4 regions of the Vibrio sp. DW001 genome follow, and region 4 is predicted to be linked to each of the others. Evidence: predicted binding sites of a transcription regulator. Region 4 holds the regulator's gene; each other region holds the start of a gene.
The links. The regulator CRP, encoded in region 4, controls carbon source genes, mostly activating them, when cyclic AMP is high. The targets are predictions, from matches to a motif close to TGTGANNNNNNTCACA.

Region 1 (5,984 bases), 1.4 Mb from region 4:
ACCGCAAGGGCTCAACAGGAAGCGTATCTAACCGCTAAAATACTAAAAGTAAAAGGGATACTAGAGCATGATGGGCAAGTAACCCATGTTATTGCAGGTAAGCTGATTGATTTAACCGATTCTATCGCACAGCTTAGTACCCAATCTCGAGATTTCCATTAAGTTTATTTCCGGCGTAACAATGCCGTAGAACACTAGTCCAAAATCTGCTTCATTCTCTCTTGGGCCACACCCACCAAAAGATCGGGTTGGAATTTAGAGATAAAGCGATCACAGCCGACTTTTTCTACCATTGCATCATTAAAACTACCACTCAAAGAGGTATTTAGAGTAACAAATAGATTCTTCATTCGTGGGTCATTCCGTACTTCGTAAGTTAATCTATACCCATCCATTTCTGGCATTTCAGCGTCGGTAATCATCATCATCAGTTTTTCAGTAACGTCTATACCTTCATCACTCCACTTGCGTAGTAAATTCAGGGCCTCTAAACCATCACCACACTCAATAATATGCAAGCCTAATTGTTCAAGTGTACCTTTTATTTGTCCTCTAGCGGTCGATGAATCATCAACGACTAGGACACTCCTACCCACCATTTGAGTCGCAAGCCGCTCATCAAGAACGCCTTCGGAAATAGAAATATCGTAATCAATAATCTGAGCCAATACCTTCTCTACGTCGATGATCTCAACAATCTTCTGTACGCCTTCGTCTTCTATATTGGTGATGGCCGTTAAGTAGTTTGATTTACCAGCTGTTTTAGGTGGCGGCGCAATATCAGTCCACGTTGTGTTTACAATATTACGAACTTGGCCGACTAAAAAACCCTGAACACTTCGGTTGTATTCTGTAATAATTAAATTCTGCTCTTCATCTGGGTGCATAGGTCGGTACCCAATAGCAGCACGAAGATCAATAATAGGTACTGACTCTCCACGTAAAGAAGCCACACCAATGACATTTGGGTGAGAGCCTGGCAATTTAGTTACAACAGGCACTTTTAGTATTTCTTTAACCTTAAACACATTGATCGCAAACAGTTGGCGATTGCTCAGTTTAAACAACAACAACTCAAGTCGGTTTTCACCCACCAAGTTCGTTCTTTGATCAACGCTACTTAATACTCCAGACATACAACTTTCTCACAGAGATTGGAATTAAGTTCTAATTCACACTTAGAAACAAAAAATTACGATACCGTTATTTATACTATACAACATCGGATAAACCTATCCAGTATCCATAGACACACCACGAAAACATGAGACAACTGATTAATATCAATTTTCAATACATAACATGTACCAAAAATCAGCCCTCCACGACCTTCATTAATAACTCTCCATCATACATAGCCTGTTTAATTAACGCGGCGCCAGGCATAGTGGCTTGCTTGAGAAAGCGACTCTCGACTATATCTACATTTCGATGATAAACGGCTAAACTTTGCTTCTTAATCGAAGACTCTATAGCAGGATAAAGAATAGATTTAGCACGGTTAATGGCACCGCCAATGAGTATTTTTTCAGGGTTAAACAGATTGATCATGATAGCGATCGCTGACCCCAAATAATAACCTAGCTTTTCAATCACCTCCACCGCGAGAGGATCACCCGCCGCGGCGGCAGAACAGATCGCTTCGATAGTGGGGTTGGCAGCATCAATAGAGGAGACTTCTCCCTGTTCAAGACGCATTGTGACTTCTTCTCTAATTGCCTTAGAACTCGCGACCGTTTCAAGGCAGCCATAGTTACCACAATGACAACGCTTACCAGCGGGATCTATCTGAATATGCCCAAGATCACCAATATTACCATTTTTACCCTGAAGTACTCGACCATCTAGCACAATACCCGCGCCAACACCGTGATGAATCGAAATCAACACAGAACTATCGTTTACCTGAGAGTTCCCAAACAGTTTCTCAGCAAGTGCCCATGCGTGCGTATCATTGGCAATAAAGACAGGCAAACCTGTCGCCTTGTACATTTCTGGGCCCAAAGGCAAATTGGCGACATTGTAGTGTGGCATTTGAATCACAATACCGTGCTCAGAGTTAACCAAACCCGGCAGCGTTACTGAAATACTGGTTACTCTATTTAACTGATCGGCATAGGTCTGAAAAAATTCCTCCGTTTCATGGAGAAGACGTGCGAGTAGATCATCTTGTTCTACTTCATGAATATCTATTTTTGTATCAACTAAAACCGAACCACCTAACTCATGCAGTGCGATAGTTAAATATCCACGACCTAATCTCATAGAGAGAAACTGCCAACCCTCATTGTTAGTTTGTAAACCGACAGCAGGCCGCCCACGACTCGTCGCTTCCTGAACCGTAGTTTCATGAATAAGATGTGCATCGATAAGCTCACGAGTAATTTTTGTGATACTTGCCGGCGCCAAAGAACTCGTTTTCGACAGATCGATACGAGAGATTGGGCCAAGCTCATCAATTAATTTATACACACGACCAGCATTGAACTGTTTGATATGATCAATATGGCCTGGTTGAGCCATGTACATCTGAAACTCCAAAATAACACTGTTAGGGTGATTTTTTTACTTTGCGAAGTAATTGTGAAGCGCCTTAGCAAATCGCCGTGACCAGTATCACGCACAAATCGTATTTAGTTCATAAATAGAGAGAAATTTATATTTCAAACACCGAAATAATTGATCCAGGACAGGATTCCAACGCTGTCAAAACACTTTACCCTAAATGATAACTACACCCCAATAGAACAATTCTTTTTTCTCGCCTTAGATTCATATCATATACTCAAAGGGTAAAGTCAGTAACGGAGATAAAAAATGGTAGAAATGCTTAGAAGAACAAAAATTGTTACCACACTTGGTCCTGCCACAGATAAAGACAATGTCCTCGAAGAAATCATCAAAGCTGGTGCAAACGTTGTCCGCATGAATTTTTCACATGGCAGTGCTCATGACCACATTAAAAGAGCAAAAAAGGTCAAAGAAATTGCTGCAAAATTAGGTCAACACATCGCTATTCTTGGTGACTTACAAGGCCCTAAAATTCGAGTCTCTACTTTTAAAAATGGCAAAGTCGACCTCGTCGTTGGGGAGAAATTCACCTTAGATAGCGAACTAGAAGCAGGGATGGGTGATCAAGACGCCGTTGGTTTGGACTATAAAAACCTACCGCAAGATGTTTCTAACGGCGATCTGTTAATGCTTGACGATGGTCGAGTTCAGCTCAAAGTTATATCCGTGAAAGGCAACAAAGTGTTTACTGAAGTTGTCATCGGTGGCGTGCTTTCAAACAACAAAGGGATCAATAAAAAAGGCGGAGGACTATCTGCAGAAGCGCTTACTGAAAAAGACAAACAAGATATTTTGACCGCGGCTAAAATAAAAGTCGATTATCTCGCTATCTCATTCCCGCGTAATGGGGAAGATATGAGATACGCGAGAAGGCTTGCCCGTGATGCAGGATTGGAAGCGAAATTAGTCGCTAAAGTTGAAAGAGCCGAAACGGTTGCAAATGCAGAAAGCATAGATGACATAATTCTCGCTTCAGATGTCATCATGGTCGCCCGTGGTGATCTAGGTGTGGAGATCGGTGACCCTGAATTGATCGGAGTCCAAAAACAACTCATTAAACGTACTCGCAGTTTAAACCGAACCGTGATCACCGCGACTCAGATGATGGAGTCAATGATAGTCAACTCTATGCCAACACGTGCTGAAGTAATGGATGTCGCTAACGCCGTATTAGATGGTACAGACGCGGTTATGCTATCCGGCGAGACCGCCGTTGGTGCACACCCCGTTGAAACCGTAATATCAATGGCCAGCGTTTGTGTTGGTGCGGAAAAAATGCCGTCTTTGAGTACATCCAGTTATCGTATTGATAAGACATTCCAAGCGACCGAAGAAGCAATAGCGATGGCAACGATGTATTCTGCCAATCATTTGGAAGGTGTGAAAGCAATGATATCACTGACAGAATCAGGTAAAACACCACTTATGATGTCTCGTCTAAGCTCTGGCCTCCCTATATTTGCACTCTCTCGCAATGAATCGACCTTAAACAAATCATCTTTATATCGAGGGGTTACACCTGTGTACTTTGATTCCCATGCAGATGCGGGCATATCATCGGCTCAAGAAGCAATTAATACTTTAAAAAATAAAGGCTATGTACATAGTGGTGATATTGTCATTATTACGCAGGGCGACGTAATGGACATCATTGGTTCAACGAACTGTATGCGAATAATAACCGTGCAATAGTCGCTTATCAGTACTAGGGGCGGTTGATCATTCGAGGCTATTTTACAGCGAATTGTTGGTCATTTATGCAAGGCGGAGGTTTTAAAGGTAGTGGTTCTACCTTTAAAGTTGATAACGCAGTAGAAATCACCTACAAACGCTTATCCCGGATAAAATTTAACCACGAAAGATCAACCGCCCCTAAGTCCTCACCTAATATTTACATCTGGATTCAGGTATATTCGCTGCGTTCTTTCTCGCTAAAGAGTGTTGCTTGATAAATTCGTAACCCGCACTAAGACCCAGTTCATAATCAAAGATAAGATCTTCTTTTTTGCTCATTAGCGGTGAAGATTTTAGCGGCTCAGAAGGCACTATTTGCACAATAAAACAATCGTCAGGAGGGTGACTCAAGAATGCATTAGTTAGTGTAAGGCTTTGATAATGAACCATAAAAAAGTCGGCCAAACCTGAATCAAACTTTCCGCCCAGTAAATGACTTAAGCGATACACATCGCCTGCCCCATACAACCAGCGCCCGCCATTAAGAATATCTAAATGCTTATGGTGTGTTTTCTTCTGTTTCGATTTATCTATTTGTTCCTGCCAGAAACCACTCCACTCGTTTTTCCACTGTTCAACGGTTTTATTCCAACGCTCCTGAACATTATTCATTGGTTCTTTAATCCAATGGATATCAATATTTAACTCTCTGATTTTTTCTACTTCTGTTTCGAGGCTTTCTGTTCGAATGACAATAATATTACGAGCACCCTGTCGCCAAGCTTCTTGGACGGGTATAGCGGCGGTCACACCACCATCAACAAACCTCTTACCCTCAATTATCACTTCTTCAGAGTAAAGACCCGGAATAGCACACGTTGCCCGCATGACGTCATACCAGTTTTCTGTCAATAACGGAACATATCTGTCTTTAATGCTACTAACTTCGGTAACAGCAGCAAATGCTTGCCTCTCTCTTAGGATTTTTCGTCCCATATCCAGATCAAGCTTGTAAGGATAATCGCGAAATTTATTCAGTGCCCAATCAAGATCCATACTTTGTTTACGTCGCATATAACTGAACAGATGGAAAAACCTATCATCTGTCGTCAAATCTAATGTAAAAGCTTTGCCCATACCGGGTTGTCGGCACAAGTACGCGCTAATATTTAACGCACCTGCTGATGTACCATAGAAGACATCGAAGGGATCAAAATTGGAAAGGAGAAAGGCATCTAAAACTCCAGACGTAAAAATACCACATTGGCCTCCTCCTTGAGTAACCAATGCACTGCGCCCATTTTGGTACTTACCATACTTAATAAGATCTAAGTCTGAATGTATACCACTTACAACACCCCGATTGGACATAGTGTACGCTTCATATAACGATTAGTTAGCGATCGCTACAAAGCTACAGAAAAGAATGACAGCATAAGATCCTGCAACAACCGTTAGTGCCATTTTTAAGTTGTATTCCATAACACGTTCTCCTTTATTTGATATATTGACTAAATAACAGACGAAGCTAATATTCACAAGCAACCATCACAAGCAAGCTTTGAAACTGTAGCGGTTATCACACATCGTCCTCTAACCTTTTATGTCTGTTTCACTTTATCAGTATGAAAGCCTTAAATAACCAAAATTCTAGACAAATAGTAAGATAATTGTGCATATTGCACATTTTTCAGTCATACGCACTGTCATGAGGAAAAGTAATATTATCTATTAATTTC
Region 2 (5,984 bases), 1.6 Mb from region 4:
ATATGGAGAACTCCGTTGCTCAAGCGTCAAATGCAAACAGCTCTATGGAAGAAATTCAGGCGTTAATACTCGAGATTAGTCAAATGAGTACACATATATCTGAAGCGGCTGCAGAGCAGAGCACAACCACTGGTGACATAGCGCAAAGTTTAGAAGGCATTAATCAGATTGCCGATGAAAGTTATCACGCGATGTCAGAAATTGCCTCTGTGAGTGAGAATTTAAGTACTATCGCTCAAGAGCAAGAGAGCTTGGTGAGCCGATTTAAGCTCTAAATTCAAACTCTAGGTCATGTTAAGGTCAATTTTTACTTTAACAAGGGTGAATTGTTATCAATTCACCCTTGTTTTTTATATAGTTACTACAATATAAAATGTAAGGCCAGCGAACCCTTCCCATAAAATTTTAATGCCGGCCAATACTTATAATTAGTAAGGACGTTAAATGGCCATTCACGTTGGTATTATTGATCGAGATCCCATCCGCTTAATCACGCCGCTTTTTGATAATAGAGCAATCTGTGAGCACATCATCTTTATTGGGGATAAGAACCAAAAGACAATGTTTCAGAGGCTCAAATACGTTTTAGACAAACGAAATATCGAAACCGAATTCTTTGAAATAACATCCATCGCTGACACTCCTCTGATTAGACAAGCGATACATCAGCTAGAAACAAACCTACGTCAGCGTGGCAAAGAGCTAAAGCTCAACGCCAGTTGTGGGTTGCGTCATCGCCTATTGCCTGTTTATGAGATGTTTAGACGCAATGCTTGGGAGATCTTCGTTGTTGAACCAAACAGCGATAAGATTTGCTGGATTTATCCGGAAGAAAACAAAGATGCTCAACTAGAAGACCACATCACGATTGCTGACTATCTAACTATTTTTGGTGCGCGGGCTGAATTTAACGAACACGATTTACCCGATCAACTCGATCAACAACTCTATGAACTCGGACAAAGGTGGGCAGGCAACGCCCTTGAACTTGGCCCTGGACTTGCGACACTCAACTACTTGGCAACAACATGTCGTAAAGAGCAAAAATTAGAGGTGAGCTTAACCGAAAAACAACAAGGTTATCGCGAAGTGAATATGCTTCTCTCCGACCTTGTGGACACACAGCTTGCAACCTATCAAAATGGTATTCTCAAATTTGCGAGCGAAGACGCAAGACGATTTTCTAACGGTGAGTGGCTTGAAACACTGGTCCATAGTACCGTTAAGCAGATTCAAGATGAACTACCAACCATTCAAGACCACTCTCTCAATGTTCAGGTGTATCGCCAGTTAGGTGAACGTGAAGTCCGAAATGAACTCGATGTAGCTACTGTTGTGAACAACAAACTACATATAATAGAGTGCAAAACAAAGGGCATGCGCGACGACGGTGACGATACTCTCTACAAGCTCGAGTCCTTGAGAGATTTATTGGGTGGCTTACAAGCTCGAGCGATGTTAGTTAGCTTCCGCCCGCTAAGACACAACGATATCACTCGCGCTGAAGACTTAGGGTTAGCTCTCATCGGTCCTGATGAACTGAAGGATCTGAAAAAACACCTAACTCATTGGTTCGCTGATGCAGGTGGTCACGATGAATTGTGATTGATGAACGGAAACTTAGGATAAGACTGACAACAAAAAATCCCGAACACTAAATGTATTCGGGATTTTTATTATTAAGCAACGTTGCTCCTAAAATGACAAGAGCAACCGATCAATAATTAAAGCATTTTACGCGCAGCAGCAATAACAACCTGAATAGAACGCGTCTCAGTTTTTTTAAGCGTTGCATGATCAGGGATCTCTTTCTGAGTACGGTTGATTATAACACCCGCAACACAGCCAGCTTTAAGACCAGAGCTTGCACACATTGTAAATAGTGTTGCAGATTCCATTTCGAAATTTAGAACCCCCATGTCTTGCCACTCTTGCATTGAACCTTGGAAACGCTTAACAACACGACCAGAGAACGTATCATAACGCTCTTGTCCTGGATAGAAGGTATCACTAGACGCCGTTACGCCCATGTGCACTTTCGCGCCCGACTCTTCTACCGCTTCTTTCATTGCCGTTGCAACTTCAAAGTTTGCAACAGCTGGAAACTCTAGCGGAGCAAAATGCAAACTAGCGCCATCTAAACGAACGGAACCAGTAGAAACAATCATATCTCCGACGTTTACATCTGATTGAATAGCACCTGTCGTACCCACGCGTAAGAATGTACGTACACCACATTGCGCAAGTTCTTCAACTGCAATAGAAGTAGAAGGACCTCCAATACCTGTAGAACAAACTACAACAGGTGTGCCATCTAATTCTGCCAAGTAAACATTGTATTCACGGTGGCTTGAAAGTTGTACTGCATTATCCATTTCAGCGGCGATTTTTGGCACGCGATCTGGGTCACCAGGAATAATAGCAACAGTTGCGCCTTTAAGATCGGCCGCAGTAATACCAAGGTGAAAAACAGGTTGAGACATAGATGGCTCCTTAATGTGGACTCAGCATTTTGCTAATCCAGAATATGGGTGAAGTTGACAGACAAACTGTAGCGAACAAATGCCACCCATAGAGTGATCTCAATCACAATATAAACTTACATTACACTAGCCATTACATAGAAAACCGATTGGCATCACGTTTTTCTACACTTTTGAATGGAATTCGTTCAATTAAAAGAATAGCAAGCATCTGAAATTTATCCTGTCCAAATACCACTATTTCAACCTCAACAATCTTAAAGCATTTGCGGTTACTAACAATGTCGCACCACTGTCTGCCAATACCGCCAACCATAATCCAGTAATACCCAGAAGGCTCGTCACCAAAAATATGGCTTTTAACCCTAATGCCAAAGCGATATTTTGACGAATATTTGCCAATGTTGCTTTCGAAAGAGTAATGATTCCTGCCACATCCGTCAGACGGTTATGGGTCAACGCTGAATCTGCCGCTTCCAAGGCAACATCAGTGCCACTGCCCATCGCAATACCGATTGACGCCGCTTTCATGGCTGGTGCGTCATTGATACCATCGCCGACCATCGCAACCTGTTTCGTTTTCGCAAGCTGCTGAACAAAATCCACTTTGTCTTCAGGAAGCAGACCTGCCTTATATTCAACACCAATTTTGTCAGCAATACCTTTTGCACTTCGCGCATTATCGCCTGTAAGCATTAGCGTGCTAATACCTAGTTTATGTAGTTTATCTATCGCGTCTTTCGCATCCTCACGCAAGGTGTCTTGCCAAGCAAGAACGCCAATCACCTCCGACGCCTCCAAAACTAGAACCGTTGTTTTTCCTACACTCTCGAGACGAGCAACGTGTTGCTCTATCTCATTCGATATCGGCACGTCTACTTTGCTTGGCGCGCTTATGCAATAGTTAACGCCTGAAATTATTCCAGAAACACCAATACCCGCAATAGCCGTTTTCTCAGTCGCTTCCGATATGGCGATATGCTGACTGTTAACATAAGCTACTAACGACTTCGCTAATGGGTGTGTTGAACCTAATTCGATGGATGCGGCTAGCGCGAGCAAGCGTTCTCTCGTTATATTTCCTAGTGTCACAACATCCGTCACTTTAGGTTCACCTTTGGTCAGGGTACCCGTTTTGTCAAAAGCGACCGTTTCTATGCGTCCAAGTTGCTCTAGCGCTGCTCCACCTTTTATTAAGGCCCCACGTTTAGCGGCAACCGCTAACCCAGATGTTATGGCAGCAGGCGTAGAAATAACCAGGGCACACGGACAAGCAATAAGCAGTAAAGCAAGGCCTCGGTATACCCATGTCTCCCAAGGCTGCTCAAAAAGAAGCGGAGGAGTAATAATAACCAATAATGCTAAAGCCATCATGGCAGGGGTATACCAACGACTGAATCGGTCAAGAAAACGTTCAAGTGGCGCTTTGTGTGACTCGGCTTGTTCGATTAAATGTAGTATCCGATCAATGGCGTTTTCACCTTGCTTAGAGGTAACCCGTAAGCGAACCACTTTATCAACGACGACAGAACCAGCAAGAACCTGATCATCCACTAGATGTTCAACCGGAAGTGACTCACCCGTTAACGCACTTTCATCGAAACTAGCCGAGGTTTGAATCACCCCATCAGCAGGAAGCCGAGAACCGGGAGAGACCTCAATAATGTCTTCAGGAATTAATTCGTTAACTGAAACGTGAACCCGTTCTCCATCCACAATCTTTACCGCGTCTTCAGGAACCAGAGCCATTAAAGACTTTACGCCACTTCTCGCCCTTGAAGAGGCGTAGGCTTCGAGTTTTTCTCCAAGTAAAAACAACAGTAAAACCATTGCCGCTTCAATCGTTTCACCTAAATACAATGCCCCAATCGCAGCAACACTCATCAGTGTCTCAATTGAAAATGGGGTACCAGATCTCGCTAGTGTGATCGCTTTTTTGCCGATAGGTACCAACCCTAACAAACAAATTGCAACAAAAGACCACTCACTGAATTGAGGAAGAAGTGGTTGTAATGCAAAAGAGATAAGCATCGCGATCGCCAGAGAGATAACTTGGATATTTTGTTTGAATAGGCCGCGCAGACTGAAATCGTCGTCTGTAGTAGGTTGAGAGGTATATATATTTAACGGAAAACCGGTCTTTAACGCAATAGATTCGATGGTTTGAGTGAGAGCTGCATCATCGTATTTAACGACAAGTTTTTCAGTCGCAAATAGTACTTTAACATAGCTGACACCGGATATATTGCTCACCGCCGTTTCAATTTTTCGAGCACATGATGGGCAATCCATCCCAGCAATTTTCCAGCTTTGAGTAAAAAGAGATTGTAAACCTGAGGGGTCACTTTCCTCTGAGAGGTCAGAACCACTACTGCAAGTACCTGACTCACCACTACAACAACCTTCACTTTCGGCACCGATAGCTTTTATCTGAGTAATCGTTGGCGTAGAGCAGCTAGTGCTACTGATATTCTGAGTGCTTGCCTTTGATTGACAGCCTTCGTGCTTAGTACACATGGTATCTCCTTTATCACCATTTGGTGTAAATGACTTTTGTTAAGATACCAACAAGCATAAACCTTGGAGTTAACTCCAAGGTCAAGCTTTGATTTCATAAATTTAACGAAGGCGAGCTAAAACAACATTTTGATCTAGATTACCTTGATAGTCGGTGTAGTCCAATCCTTGGTCAAAGATAAACTCTGTGACCAGCGTTCTTGCCCGTTCGCGTAAGACATCTGCATTCCAAGGCTTTTCAAAATAACTCTCGATACGAGCTAGATTGATAGCAGTGATAGTATCTTGATGCGTCGCTTGTCCGGTTAGCAAGATTTTTTTTGTTGTTGAAAAACGACCGTCTTGTGAAATTTCAGTCAACAACTCCACCCCGGTTTTACCCGGCATAACGTGATCCGAGATAATTAAGGCGACGAATTCACCTTCCGCATCAAAATCATCCATCAATTCGAGAGCTTCAGCTGCTGATTCGCAATCTTCTATGTTTAACCAAGTACTAAGTGGTTCTAGATCTTGTAGTACCGCGCTCAAAACTTCACGTTGGTCATCTACACAGATCAGGTTCAACTTCTCCATATTATTCCTCGACTGGCAATTTAATTCTAAAAATGGTTTTTTCCGAACCGCTTTTCACAGCAATAGTTCCACCATAACCACTCACTATTCTTTTCACGATTGAAAGCCCGAGCCCTAAGCCAAAAGAGAGCCCACCTTTCTTGGTAGTGAAGTTTGGCTGAAAGATCTGACGTCGTGTTAATTCATCAATTTCAGGGCCATTATTGGAAATCGTGACAAGAATCCGTTTGTTTGTATACCGTGTAGCAATCTCAATAGCCGGCTCCGCCGTATCTTCCATTGCATCACAAGCATTTTTCATAATATTCGCCCAAATCTGAACCAATTCAGTAGACGAACCTTTAAACTTCGGAAGATTGGCAGGGCTAAGATGTACTGACACTCTTCGTAAGTCGCTTTGTAATAAAG
Region 3 (5,984 bases), 530 kb from region 4:
CTTTCAGCATCCCCTGCACATCACTAAACCCTAATTCATCCGCTTTCTGAGATAGTTGATCGTATTGTTTACTTAAGTCATTAAATAACACTGACGAGAGATGTTGAATTGGCAATAAAAATTCCATTTCAACGAGCTTTGTTGAGCAATCTTTATTGCAAAGTTGTAACGCCATGCCGTCTAACCGGGCCGACAATACCGTATCTATCATGCCTTGTAATATAGGTAACCATTTCTCTTCATACTGCGCTACTTGCAACAGTTCAGATACTATCTTACTGGTCTCACCACTCGTTGCTGGTAGTGTAAAATCAATTTCTTCAAAAATGGTGTGTAAGAAAGTCCCAGGTCTGGCGCCTCGCGGAAAGCTAAAAATAGTGGCTTCGGGTTCATCTAACTGCAACTCATCTTTATCTTCAGCTGAATCAATATCAAGACCCGTCGATTGAGTTTCGATCTCAAATTGGGCACTGGTATCAATTTTGCTATGCCCTTGTTTAACAAGCCCAGAGTAACTAGTGACTCGCCAACTTTTGTCAATATCTCCATACATAATACGAGCATTTAGATCATCGTGTTCTTTTAGATCACTATGATCAAAAAGCTCTATCTGGTCTACCAAGCTTGCCTGTGTTTTGTTGTCAGTTATTTCTGGTATGTGGCTTATAGCCATGAGCTCGTGATGCTTTGCTACTTGGCTGTGAGCGGTACTTTCAAACTCAGCTGTGGAACTTTCCTCTCCATTCTGAAGAAGGTAACCAACAGCACTTAAGTGTGCACCGGTTGGATCTTTTCTAGAACGACCTTTCCTCAACGGAGCAATACCAACAAAACAGCCATAAACGGCGCGAGTAATCGCCACATATAAAAGACGTAAATCTTCCGCTAAACGTTCTTTATCTGATAAGGCAACTGACGTGGGCTGCAGGGTAATATCTAGAAAAGTGGTTTCAAGGTCTTGATCGTAATATTGACCGTTTTTCGATTCTCTATAGGCTGACGCAAACGGCAAAAAGACCAGATCATATTCCAACCCCTTCGATTTATGGATAGTCACAATTTGTACTAGATTTCTTTCCGACTCTAACCTTTGAATCTGTTCATCACCCGCTGAACCGCCCTGTTGAATGTCTTGAATTGACTCGGCAAACCAACGAACCAACGCATGATCACTATCTAACGTTAAACTTGCTTGCTGCAATAATTCCGCTAAGTGTAGAAAATCGGTAATCAATCGCTCTCCAAACTCCTGCGCTAATAGATTTTCACCAATCCCTTCTACCGACATTATCGCTCGAAGCATAGGCATGACACCTCGTTGCTGCCAAACGACTCGAAACGCTTTGAACGCGTTAATCTTCGCTTCTAACTCGATCTCATTTTCATTTAAATTATCAAGTGCTCGGCTGCTTTTCATGAGTACATCAGAAGCCAATGCCGCTCGTAAAATCCGCTCATCTTCTGGGTAAAGCACCGCTTGTAGTAAACGTAGTATGGCACTCGCCATCGCACTCTTAAATACGCTATCTCTATTAGAGAGATAGACACTCGCCACCCCTTTTTTCGCTAGCTCTTGTCGAACGAGTTGACCTTCACCTCCCGTTCTTACCAAAACCGCAATATTACCGGCTTGTATCGACTCTCTCTGCCCTTTTGAGTCCACAAAATAGGCCTCATCACTGCTTTGTAATATCTGGCTAATTTTTTCTGCGGTCCCCGCAGCCATGCCGTTTGTGTAGTTGGTCTTTGCAATTGGTTCGTCTGTTTCTTGTAGCCAGTAGGTCAGTGCTTTCTGTTTAACCCCATCCAGCCACCAGCTGCGATTTTCTGAATCCGGGCTAGGGTTAACAGGGTAGAAAGGAATGTCCTTATCATACACAAAGGGAGAACCAGCTTGGGTAAAGACCCCATTCGTCGCATTTATCATATCCGCACTAGATCGCCAATTGATATCCAACGTATAGTGATCCGCCACCTCATTCCTTGCTCGAATATAGGTAAAAATATCTGCGCCCCGAAAGCCATAAATCGCTTGTTTGGGGTCCCCTATCATTAATAGGCCAGATTCTGGATTAGAAAGGTAGATACGGCTGAAAATACTGTACTGCATTGGGTCGGTATCTTGGAATTCATCGATCATCGCGACGGGAAAAAGATGACGTATCCTTGCTACAAGATTTCCTTGTTCATCCGTGTCAATGGCAGCAGAGAGGTTGGTTAAGAGATCATCAAATGAGAGCCAGTGTCTCTCTTGCTTTATCTGTTGCAAGTTGCCTCTACACACCTGAATTGCATGCGCCAAAAGCGGCTCTTTAATACTGGGTTTATTCGCAATAAATCTACTCACGTGAGCAAAAAGAAGGTGCTCTGGAATGACTTTATTTTCCGGTGTTTTTTCTATCAAAAATTCCTGCGTGAATTTCTCTAGCTTATCTGGGCACTGGTACCCTTCTGTTGGGTTTTCTGCCCATTGAGAAATTTCATTAATCCAGGCTGGCAAATTCTTTTTCGTGAATGAGCGCTTACTTACATCGGAGTTACTTATTATTTGAGGAATATCCTCAACACTTTCTTTCCAGAACGTTTTGAGCGAATCTATCATTGCAAGATTTTTAAGGTGAAGCGCTTCCAACGTATCTTCCATTGCGTCCACAGTAAGAGTGACCGGAACGCCGGTTAATTGGGTAGAAATATCTTTAAGAAGTAACTCTGGTTCACGCCAAATGGTTCGCACTTCATTAGCGAGATTCAACGAAAGAGAATAAAAATTTCGACGCCAATAATCGGCGACCACTTGAGCTTTTAGTTTACTTTCATCCGTGATGAATTCATTGTTGAAACGACTGCCAGATTCAAATGCATTTTGCGTTAACATTCGTTGACAAAATCCATGAATAGTGAAGATTGCTGCCTCGTCCATTTGACGCTCGGCATTTAGTAATACCGATATCACCCGTTTAGTATCAGGGAGCTGCTTAAGCAATAACTTTATGACCGGATCGCTGCTCTCACCTCTTAGGAATGCGATTCTTGCGTCATGAATCTTACTTCGTATGCGTTCTCTCAACTCTGCCGTCGCCGCTTCCGTAAAAGTAACAACTAATATTTGGTCCACGGTTAATGGCGAGGCATGACGGCTCTCCTGATCACCATGCCCTAAAAGCAATCGCAGGTACAAACCGGAGATGGTAAAGGTTTTCCCTGTACCTGCAGAGGCTTCAATTAACCTTGCTCCATGTAGTGGAAAGCTCATCGTGTTTAAGGTTTGCGGCATAGTTCGATTTCTCGGTTATCAGTTACAATTAGCGCGATCACAATCACGGTTAAGCGTATGGTTTACGGTTAATATCTGTTCAAAGAATTTATGGTCCCTCTGGCCATTGTGGCCGTACTGTAAACGCCCTACAAATAATAATGATTTGCGGACGGCCACCCTACATTCTTTTCCTTTTCATTGACTTCTATACCTCTACATTTTCACTATCTTGTGTCTGTTTCAGTACACTTAATAACACCTCACTGGCGAGTACAGAAACCTGTTGGTACAGTGACTCATTCCATTCTGGCCATACTCGATTAATATATCGGTTGCTCCCTTCACCACTAAACTGATAACCATCGTTAAACGTGTTAGCCATTTTGACATCACCGTCTTCTTTCCCTAAAACCAACCTCTCCATACCAATTAGCGCTGTTTTAGGAAAATACGCTAACGGTTGATTTAGGCCTTTAAAATAGTACTGCACCAGTTCAACCAACCATAATTTAGCTTGCTGTTTATCGACAGGAAGAATGACTTTATGTTCTAGCCCTGATTTGTCATTAAAACCGATTAGGTGTGTTTTTTTATGCTCTCCTACCACTGCCAAACAGAGGTGATCTATCCAAGCTAGAAGTAGGTCCTGACTACGAATTCTGCCGCTGCGATAACGAACTAACCCGGATTGATAGTTACCCGATATCCAACCGTTAAGGTTGATCGCTTCCTTCCAGTCATCCAATTCTATCTGCAGGTCGACTTCTATATCGCCTAGTGGCGCTTGGCAAAGGAACAATAATTCATCCACCAACTTATCGGTCTTTTCTCGATTAACACTCAGTTCTAATTCACCAAATGCACCAACTGGCAAGCCACCTTTCGCCCGTTGCTGTTGAACAAAGTTCTGGTAAACCGTATTTTCATCTTGATTCTCTAGTTTGGCTTTAAGCAATGAATGTAAGAGTTCATCTCTCAGGTTGAAGCTCTGCAAGTTATTAAGCAAAAAAGGTTCATCATCTTCTGTCGCTCGGCCAAACTCTTCAAAGAACACCTTGAGACGACGATTAAAAAAGTACTGAACAGGTAACCGCCAAAAACGTTGCAACTCAGCCAATGGAAGGTGCTCTGGTTGCTCGGCAATATCACGGTAATCGAGTAAAGGCTGTATGAATGGTTCCGCCCTATGCCCGTCTCTTTTGGCCGAAGGAAGCCATTCGCTAGCATAGCTTTGATATTCAATACCAAATGCTTTCTCACTAAAAGGAACCATGGGGTAATGTACCGTTAAGTTACTTATTAACGAGCGGGCAGAGTCATCATTGTTTGTATTTTCTTCTCCGACTAAACAGAAGTTTTGTCCGCAATAATCTAGAAGTTCAGAAACAAGAATTGAAGGAGAACGTTCACTATTATCCTGAATTGAACGTCCAACATAGCTTATATAGAGCTTACGTTGTGCCGACAGCAATGCTTCCAGAAACAGATATCTATCGTCATCACGCCGAGATCGGTCACCCGCCTTCGCCCGTTTATTCATTAAATCTAATCCGTCCTGTGGCATTGCACGAGGATAGACGCCATCATTCATGCCTAGAAGGCAAACGACTTCAAATGGAATGGAGCGCATAGGCATCAATGTGCAAAAATTAACCGAGCCAGCAAGGAAGCGCTGACTGACACGTGAGGCCGAGAGTTTAGACTGTAAATAATCCACCAAAATAGTGGGTGAAAGGGATTGCAAATAGTTGGCGTCGGAGAGTTGCGTCGCCAGTTGTTGCAACGCATCACGAATAGATTTTAGTGCTACCTCACCTTCTAATTCTACAAGGAAAAAATCATCGATTAGACGGTAAAGCAATGCTTGCCAGTCCCCTATTGATTGAGTCTGAGCGAGTTCACGGCGATAGGAAGTAATACGATCAATAAAATGGGCGAATTTTCCGGCTATTTCCGCGTCCATTCCTTGTACTTCATTATATGGCGCAATAGATTGATTTGAGGCTTCATAAACATTGATGCTTTCATGCATCGCATACCCCAATAGCATACGTTGAATGCCAAACAACCAGGTATTTTGCTTGGTATCTGGAAGGTCAAACTCAGCTCCAGTTGTACTATCAAGCCCCCACCGAATACCGGTTTCCTCGACCCAACGTTTGCCTTTCTCAAATTCATTATCACTTAAAGAGAATCGACAAAGAATTTCTGGTGTCTCGAGTAATTCAAGAACCTCAGACGCACCGCACCGACTATCTGGCAGTGTTAACAAACGAATAAAAGCATTCAGGATTGGGCTCTCTTGAGAGGCACTCCGATCAGAAATTGAAAATGGGATATAGCGTTTGCCCGGTGCATTACCAAAAACAGCCTGAATTGCCGCGCTATAAGTATTAATATCCGCCACCATCACGATAACATCGCGTGGCTTGAGTTTCGGATTGTCTTCAAACATTTCGAGCAACCGGTCATGCAGCACTTCCACTTCGCGCATTGAGCTATGACAAGCATTCAATGTTACAGAGCTATCCGTGTTGTTTATCTGGTTTTTATGGTGACTAGAGTAGAGGTTTTGATCATCTTGTCTCTCTTCAAGGTTTAATATATCCGCCTGAATTTGATGCAGTAGGTTATCTCTTTTCACCTCAACAAAGGCTTCTATTTCATTGGACGAAAGCTGGGACAGCAGAAACATATTATCTCGCCCCAGTTTACCCAATGATGCCAA
Region 4 (5,984 bases):
CTTCGGTTTTTTTGTGCGAGTAGTAATGGTTTGCTCTTATCGTTGATAGTTTGATAGCGGCGTTGATTGTACTCATGTACAGACGTACATTCCGCGCATTCGCCTTGCTCTCAAGTCACACAGTTTAGAGAACCCTAAACCTTGTTGTAGTAAAAAACCGAAGTTTATCGCTTCGGTTTTTTTGTGCGAGTAGTAATGGTTTGCTCTTATCGTTGATAGTTTGATAGCGGCGTTGATTGTACTCATGTACAGACGTACATTCCGCGCATTCGCCTTGTTCTCAAGTCACACAGTTTAGAGAACCCTAAACCTTGTTGTAGTAAAAAACCGAAATTTATCGCTTCGGTTTTTTTGTGCGAGTAGTAATGGTTTGCTCTTATCGTTGATAGTTTGATAGCGGCGTTGATTGTGCTCATGTACAGACGTACATTCCGCGCATTCGCCTTGCTCTCAAGTCACACAGTTTAGAGAACCCTAAACCTTGTTGTAGTAAAAAACCGAAGTTTATCGCTTCGGTTTTTTTGTGCGAGTAGTAATGGTCTGCTCTTATCGTTGATAGTTTGATAGTTTGATAGCGGTGTTGATTGGGCTCATGTACAGACGTACATTCCGCGTATTCGCCTTGCTCTCTAGTCACACAGTTTAGAGAACCCTAAACCTTGTTGTAGTAAAAAACCGAAGTTTTATCGCTTCGGTTTTTTGTGCGTGTAGAAAATGGTTCAATTACTGGTTAGGCTTACCAAATATTAATTATAAGTTAGAAGAGAAGTGACGAAGTGCAAAGTACTATCCGGATACGACCATATGCCCCAGAAGACGCCTGTACGTTGAGAGCGTTGTTTTTTGATACTGTGCGTAGTGTAAATAGAAAGGACTACTCTGAAAGGCAAATAGAAGCTTGGGCATCAGATGAAATTACGCTTGATAGATGGCAGGTACTTCTGGATAAGCTTGTGCCTTTTGTCGCCGAAGTTGATAACAAGATAGTGGGTTATGCCGATCTTCAATCTGATGGGTTGATTGGCCATTTTTATGTCGATCACAATCATCAAAGTATGGGGATTGCTGGTGCTTTAATGCAACAAATCCTCCAGCAAGGTAATAAAAGCAAAATTCCTCGACTCTATTCACATGTCAGTATTACTGCGAAGCCTTTCTTTGAACACTATGGGTTTAAGGTAATAGAAGAGCGACAAGTGGATCTTAGAGGGCAAACACTCATTAATTATAGGATGGAGCTGCGATTATAAACCAATGCGCGTCTTTTCTTATGGCATAAAAAAAGCAGCGTAAACGCTGCTTTTTAATCAGTGCTGTTTGTGACGGTATTAACGTGTACCGTAAACTACGATAGTTTTACCGTGAGCAGAAATTAAATTCTGTTCTTCAAGCATCTTAAGAATACGACCAACGGTTTCACGTGAACAACCTACAATCTGACCAATCTCTTGACGAGTGATCTTAATTTGCATGCCGTCTGGGTGAGTCATCGCATCTGGTTGTTTTGCCAAGTTTAGAAGTGTTTGAGCAATACGACCCGTCACATCTAAGAATGCTAAGTCACCAACTTTTTGGCTAGTCGTTTGTAGACGGCTTGCCATTTGAGCTGAAAGACGCATCAAAATGTCAGGATTAACTTGAATAAGCTGACGGAATTTCTTAAACGAAATCTCAGCTACTTCACATGGTGATTTAGCACGAACCCATGCGGTACGCTCTTGATCTTCTTCGAATAGACCTAGCTCACCGATGAAGTCTCCTTGGTTAAGGTAAGAAAGAATCATCTCTTTACCTTCTTCATCCTTGATAAGCACAGCTACAGAGCCTTTCACAATGTAATACAGAGTTTCCGCTTTTTCTCCAGCGTGAATAAGCGTACTTTTGGAAGGATATTTATGAATATGACAATGCGAAAGAAACCACTCTAACGTTGGATCGGTTTGAGGTTTACCAAGAACCATAATTATCTCACTATTATCTGTAGGGCCTGTGCCAGCAGCTTTCCTTTGCTGTATCCCCATATTATTGGTGACGTTAGCATAAGATTTTAAATTCATAGCTGCAAGCTACACATGTATATAGGTTAAGAATAGTATCCTTTTTTGCAGTCAATTTCTTGATTTTGATCGCCCTGATTTCCCGTTTCTCTAAGCAAAACTGTGCACATCGTCACGGTATCAGAACTAAACTGCATTCAGGCTCAATTTTTAGCCGATTTTCCCGGTTTCTATTAATTGTTGTAGAACCGGTCTGATTATTAATTCCATAGCAAAACTCATTTTTCCTCCTGGCACCACCAGAGTATTATGGCGAGAAACAAAAGAGCCATCAATCATGGCTAAAAGATATGGGAAGTCTACGTTCTTCATTCCACGTAATCGAATTACAACAAAGCTCTCGTCCAAACTCGGTATCGCTTTCGCGTTCAGTGGGTTTGAGGTGTCAACAGTTGGAACCCGTTGGAAGTTTATGTGAGTCCGTGAAAACTGAGGGGTAATGTAGTTAAGGTAATCATCCATAGAACGAACAATGGAGTCGGTCACGGCTTCTCGTGAATGGCCTCTGTCTCGCGTATCTCGTACAAATTTTTGGATCCACTCAAGGTTCACAATGGGGACCATGCCGATTAATAAGTCAACATGTTGTGAAACATTGATATCGCCATCGACAACTGCACCATGTAAGCCTTCATAAAATAGAACATCGCTATCTTCTGCTAAGTCTTGCCAAGGAGTGAATGTGCCGGGCATCTGATTATAAGGCACAGCCTCATCAAAGGAATGTAAGTATCGTCTTACTTGGCCTTGACCTTCATCACCATATTTTCTAAAAAACTGTTCAAGGGCAGGGAAGTTATTGGCTTCCGCACCAAAGTAACTTATGTGTTTGCCTTGTTCTTTGGCTTTTCGAATTTCAATGTCCATTTCCGGACGGGTAAATCGGTGAAAACTGTCACCTTCCACCCACGCGGCTTTCACGTCCATCATACTGAACATTTTTCTGAATGCTTCAGATGTCGTCGTTGTTCCTGCGCCAGATGAACCTGTAACTGCGATAATCGGATGTTTTGCTGACATGAGATTCCTTGTCGTTACATTGATGATAATGCTGATATGAAATTAGTGTATGAGATTCTATAAAAAGAATAAACGCTTTACTTTTTGTTATCAGAACTCGCGCTTGAGTTTTATGTCGACGGTTTCGTGAAGCTCAGAAAAAACAATCACCGCTTCTCCTGTTTTAAGCTGGGTTCGTACCTGATTGACTTTATCGTCTAAGGTGGTTTCGCTTTGGCCGTAATCTGTCCCCTCTCTCAATACAAACTCTTTGATTAGATTTTCAAGCGTCTCACTATCTATTTCTTGCCATGGAATGATCATAAAGCCTACTTTTATTCATGATGCGATGTGTTGGTAATACTTGGGTATTGCTTGTTCCAGCCAAAAAATGGGTTTAGTCAAGGTTCCGGACAAAAAGCCCACATGACCACCTTGTTTAAATAGGCGGTAGTGTATGTTTTTGTTCAATGGAAAGTTGGGTATTACCGCTTGAGTCATAAATGGGTCGTCTTCGGCATGAATGACCTGCAAGGGGATGTTGACCTTATTAATAACATGGATGCCAGAACATTGTTGATAATAATCGTTAGCATTTTTAAACCCATGTAACGGTGCCGTTATCATATCATCGAAGCCATAAAGCGTTTTTAAGGCCTTTAGATCCTGCGTTGAAACGCCAAGTTCCGACACAAGTTGATTCTGTTTCTGTAACGCATTTTTCTTTAGAGAGGATAATAGGTAGTTTCGGTAAACCTTGGAAAATCCTTGTTCAATTCTTGATGAACATGCCTCTAAATCAAGAGGTGCAGAAACGACGGTGGCCGCTTCTACTATAGGGTCGTGACTGTATTTGGCCAAATAATTAACCAGCATGTTTCCACCAAGCGATATACCAATGGCGACCTTCGGCTGATCTGGGAACATGTTTTGTATATGCTCTAAAAAGAAACGAGGGTCTTCGGTTTCACCTGAGTGATAGGCTCTTGCTAGTCGATTGGGTCTGCCGCTACAGCCTCGAAAATGCATCATGACAGATAGCCAACCCTGCTGAGAAAAAGCGTGCATCAAGCCATTGGCGTACGGACTCTCAAAGCTGCCTTCTAAGCCATGAAAAAGGACAAAAATAGGTTTTTCTTTTACCGTTGGGCTAGTCCAATCTTCACTCCAAGCAAGATCAAGGAAGTCGCCGTCTGGTGTTTCTAGTGTCTGCCATTTAGCATAAAAAAGCGGTTGTTTCCGAATCATTCTTGGAATAACGGTCTGTACGTGAGGATTGGTTAACCCTCTTGCTGCGTTAAACTCGGTCATAAAGTAAAGTCACTGATTGGGGTACTATCTAATAAGGCTTTTAACTTAATTAGCCCAGCTTCTACTTGATCTTGATCGATTGGAGAGCTTAATGCAAGTCGTACGGCAGGAGGTACATTCGCGGCTGGCGGCGTAAATAGTTCCGCTGACTTTACGATAACGCCATCATATGCTGCTTTTTGGACAAAGTCGCTTAAGCGCCAATGGTCAGGCAGTGTTAACCAAAGGTGGAAGCAGTCGTGGGTGTATTGGAGTTGAAAATTAGATAAATAGGTCAGCGCGAGTTCTAGCCTTCCTCTCATTTCAGTCCGGATATAATCTAAGGTATGTTCAAGTTTGTTGGAACGAAGCAGCTCACAGGTTAATGCGGTAAGTAATGGACTAATCATCCAGCTATGGTTTTGCAACGTAATACTAAGGTGAGGGTGCAGTTTACTGGGGGGTTGAATGTAACCCACACGTAACCCCGGAGCGAGACATTTGGAAAAAGCACCAATATGAAAAACCTGTTCAGGTGCTAAGTTAACCATTGGTGGTGGGGCATCTGCTGGAAGAAGGCCATTCACATCGTCTTCTATGACATATAGATCATGTCGTTTACAGATGTCTAGTATAGCGATACGCCGCTCTAAGGACATGGTTGCTGTTGTAGGATTTTGTAATGTAGGGGTTAAATAGATAAATCGAGCTTGAAATTGCCGGCAAGCCGCTTCAAGCGCATGAGGGATAATCCCCTCTTCATCCATTTCAATACCTTTAACGGTTAGCTGTTTCTGTTTGGCTAAACTAATCAAACCAGGATACGTAAGCTTTTCCGCTAAAATGGTGTCTCCTGCTCGAGTGAATGCCTCAAATACCATCTGCATCCCATGCTGTGCACCAGAACAAAACAACAATCTTTCTGCGTCAAGTTGAACGCCATGTTCATTTAGCCAATCAGCCACAATCTCTCTATGGGAGTCAATGCCCGTTGGTTTTTGATAGATCATAAACTGGTTGAGCGCTTGGGGTGATTGAGCGACCTTCTCCATTGCTTCTTTTAGCATGTCGCTGCGGTCAAACATAGGAGGGATATTGAAGCCGAAATTGCATTCGTTTGACTCATAATTATCCCCTTGATCAAATGCCCAATATGCCTTTTTTTTGTCTACCACATAGGTGCCAGCCCCGACTCGTGCTTCCACTAAGCCTTTTCGTTCTGCTTCGGAGTAAGCTCGTGTCACCGTGCCAACGGTGACACCTAATTTGTCGGCCAATAGGCGATGGGTGGGTAGTTTATCGTTCGCCACTAAATGACCGGCTTCAATTTGCTCAGCCAATCGCTCTGCGATCTGTTTGTATTTAGGCGTTTTGTTTGTATCGGATAACTGAAAATCTATGATTGTCATGGTGACAATAAATCCTTTGATCTTTAGATGATGCATTGTTATGGTCATTTTGTACGCAAAAAACGAGAAAATCAACCAGAAATTAGAAATTGTACCGATACAATGTCTAGGGTGTGAGGAATACAAAATGGAATGGCAATTTTTTATCTCAATAGCGATGTTCGCGATTGTAATGACAGGAACACCGGGACCAAATAACGTCATGTTAACGGCTTCAGGTGCCAACTTT

Region 1: the regulator CRP is predicted to act here: its motif matches at 2,606-2,621, upstream of L3V77_RS05535 (ROK family protein).
Region 2: the regulator CRP is predicted to act here: its motif matches at 2,576-2,591, upstream of udp (uridine phosphorylase).
Region 3: the regulator CRP is predicted to act here: its motif matches at 3,307-3,322, upstream of recB (exodeoxyribonuclease V subunit beta).

What each region holds. Positions count from the first base shown of each region.
Region 1 is NZ_CP091975.1:1,144,426-1,150,409, reverse strand. Features, by position in the region: gene L3V77_RS05545 (error-prone DNA polymerase) at 1-162, shown strand, start outside; gene L3V77_RS05540 (chemotaxis protein CheV) at 195-1,136, opposite strand; gene L3V77_RS05535 (ROK family protein) at 1,315-2,529, opposite strand; gene pyk (pyruvate kinase) at 2,818-4,263, shown strand; gene L3V77_RS05525 (patatin-like phospholipase family protein) at 4,456-5,616, opposite strand; gene L3V77_RS05520 (YnhF family membrane protein) at 5,638-5,727, opposite strand.
Region 2 is NZ_CP091975.1:1,289,488-1,295,471, reverse strand. Features, by position in the region: gene L3V77_RS06180 (methyl-accepting chemotaxis protein) at 1-275, shown strand, start outside; gene L3V77_RS06175 (DUF1887 family protein) at 445-1,605, shown strand; gene udp (uridine phosphorylase) at 1,725-2,483, opposite strand; gene L3V77_RS06165 (zinc/cadmium/mercury/lead-transporting ATPase) at 2,721-5,000, opposite strand; gene L3V77_RS06160 (response regulator) at 5,103-5,576, opposite strand; gene L3V77_RS06155 (ATP-binding protein) at 5,578-5,984, opposite strand, start outside.
Region 3 is NZ_CP091975.1:2,969,506-2,975,489, forward strand. Features, by position in the region: gene recB (exodeoxyribonuclease V subunit beta) at 1-3,274, opposite strand, end outside; gene recC (exodeoxyribonuclease V subunit gamma) at 3,462-5,984, opposite strand, start outside.
Region 4 is NZ_CP091975.1:3,503,983-3,509,966, reverse strand. Features, by position in the region: gene L3V77_RS16045 (hypothetical protein) at 1-76, opposite strand, end outside; gene L3V77_RS16040 (hypothetical protein) at 73-246, opposite strand; gene L3V77_RS16035 (hypothetical protein) at 413-637, opposite strand; gene L3V77_RS16030 (GNAT family N-acetyltransferase) at 777-1,250, shown strand; gene crp (cAMP-activated global transcriptional regulator CRP) at 1,329-1,961, opposite strand; gene L3V77_RS16020 (phosphoribulokinase) at 2,208-3,077, opposite strand; gene L3V77_RS16015 (YheU family protein) at 3,168-3,380, opposite strand; gene L3V77_RS16010 (hydrolase) at 3,396-4,367, opposite strand; gene L3V77_RS16005 (PLP-dependent aminotransferase family protein) at 4,364-5,755, opposite strand; gene L3V77_RS16000 (LysE family translocator) at 5,883-5,984, shown strand, end outside.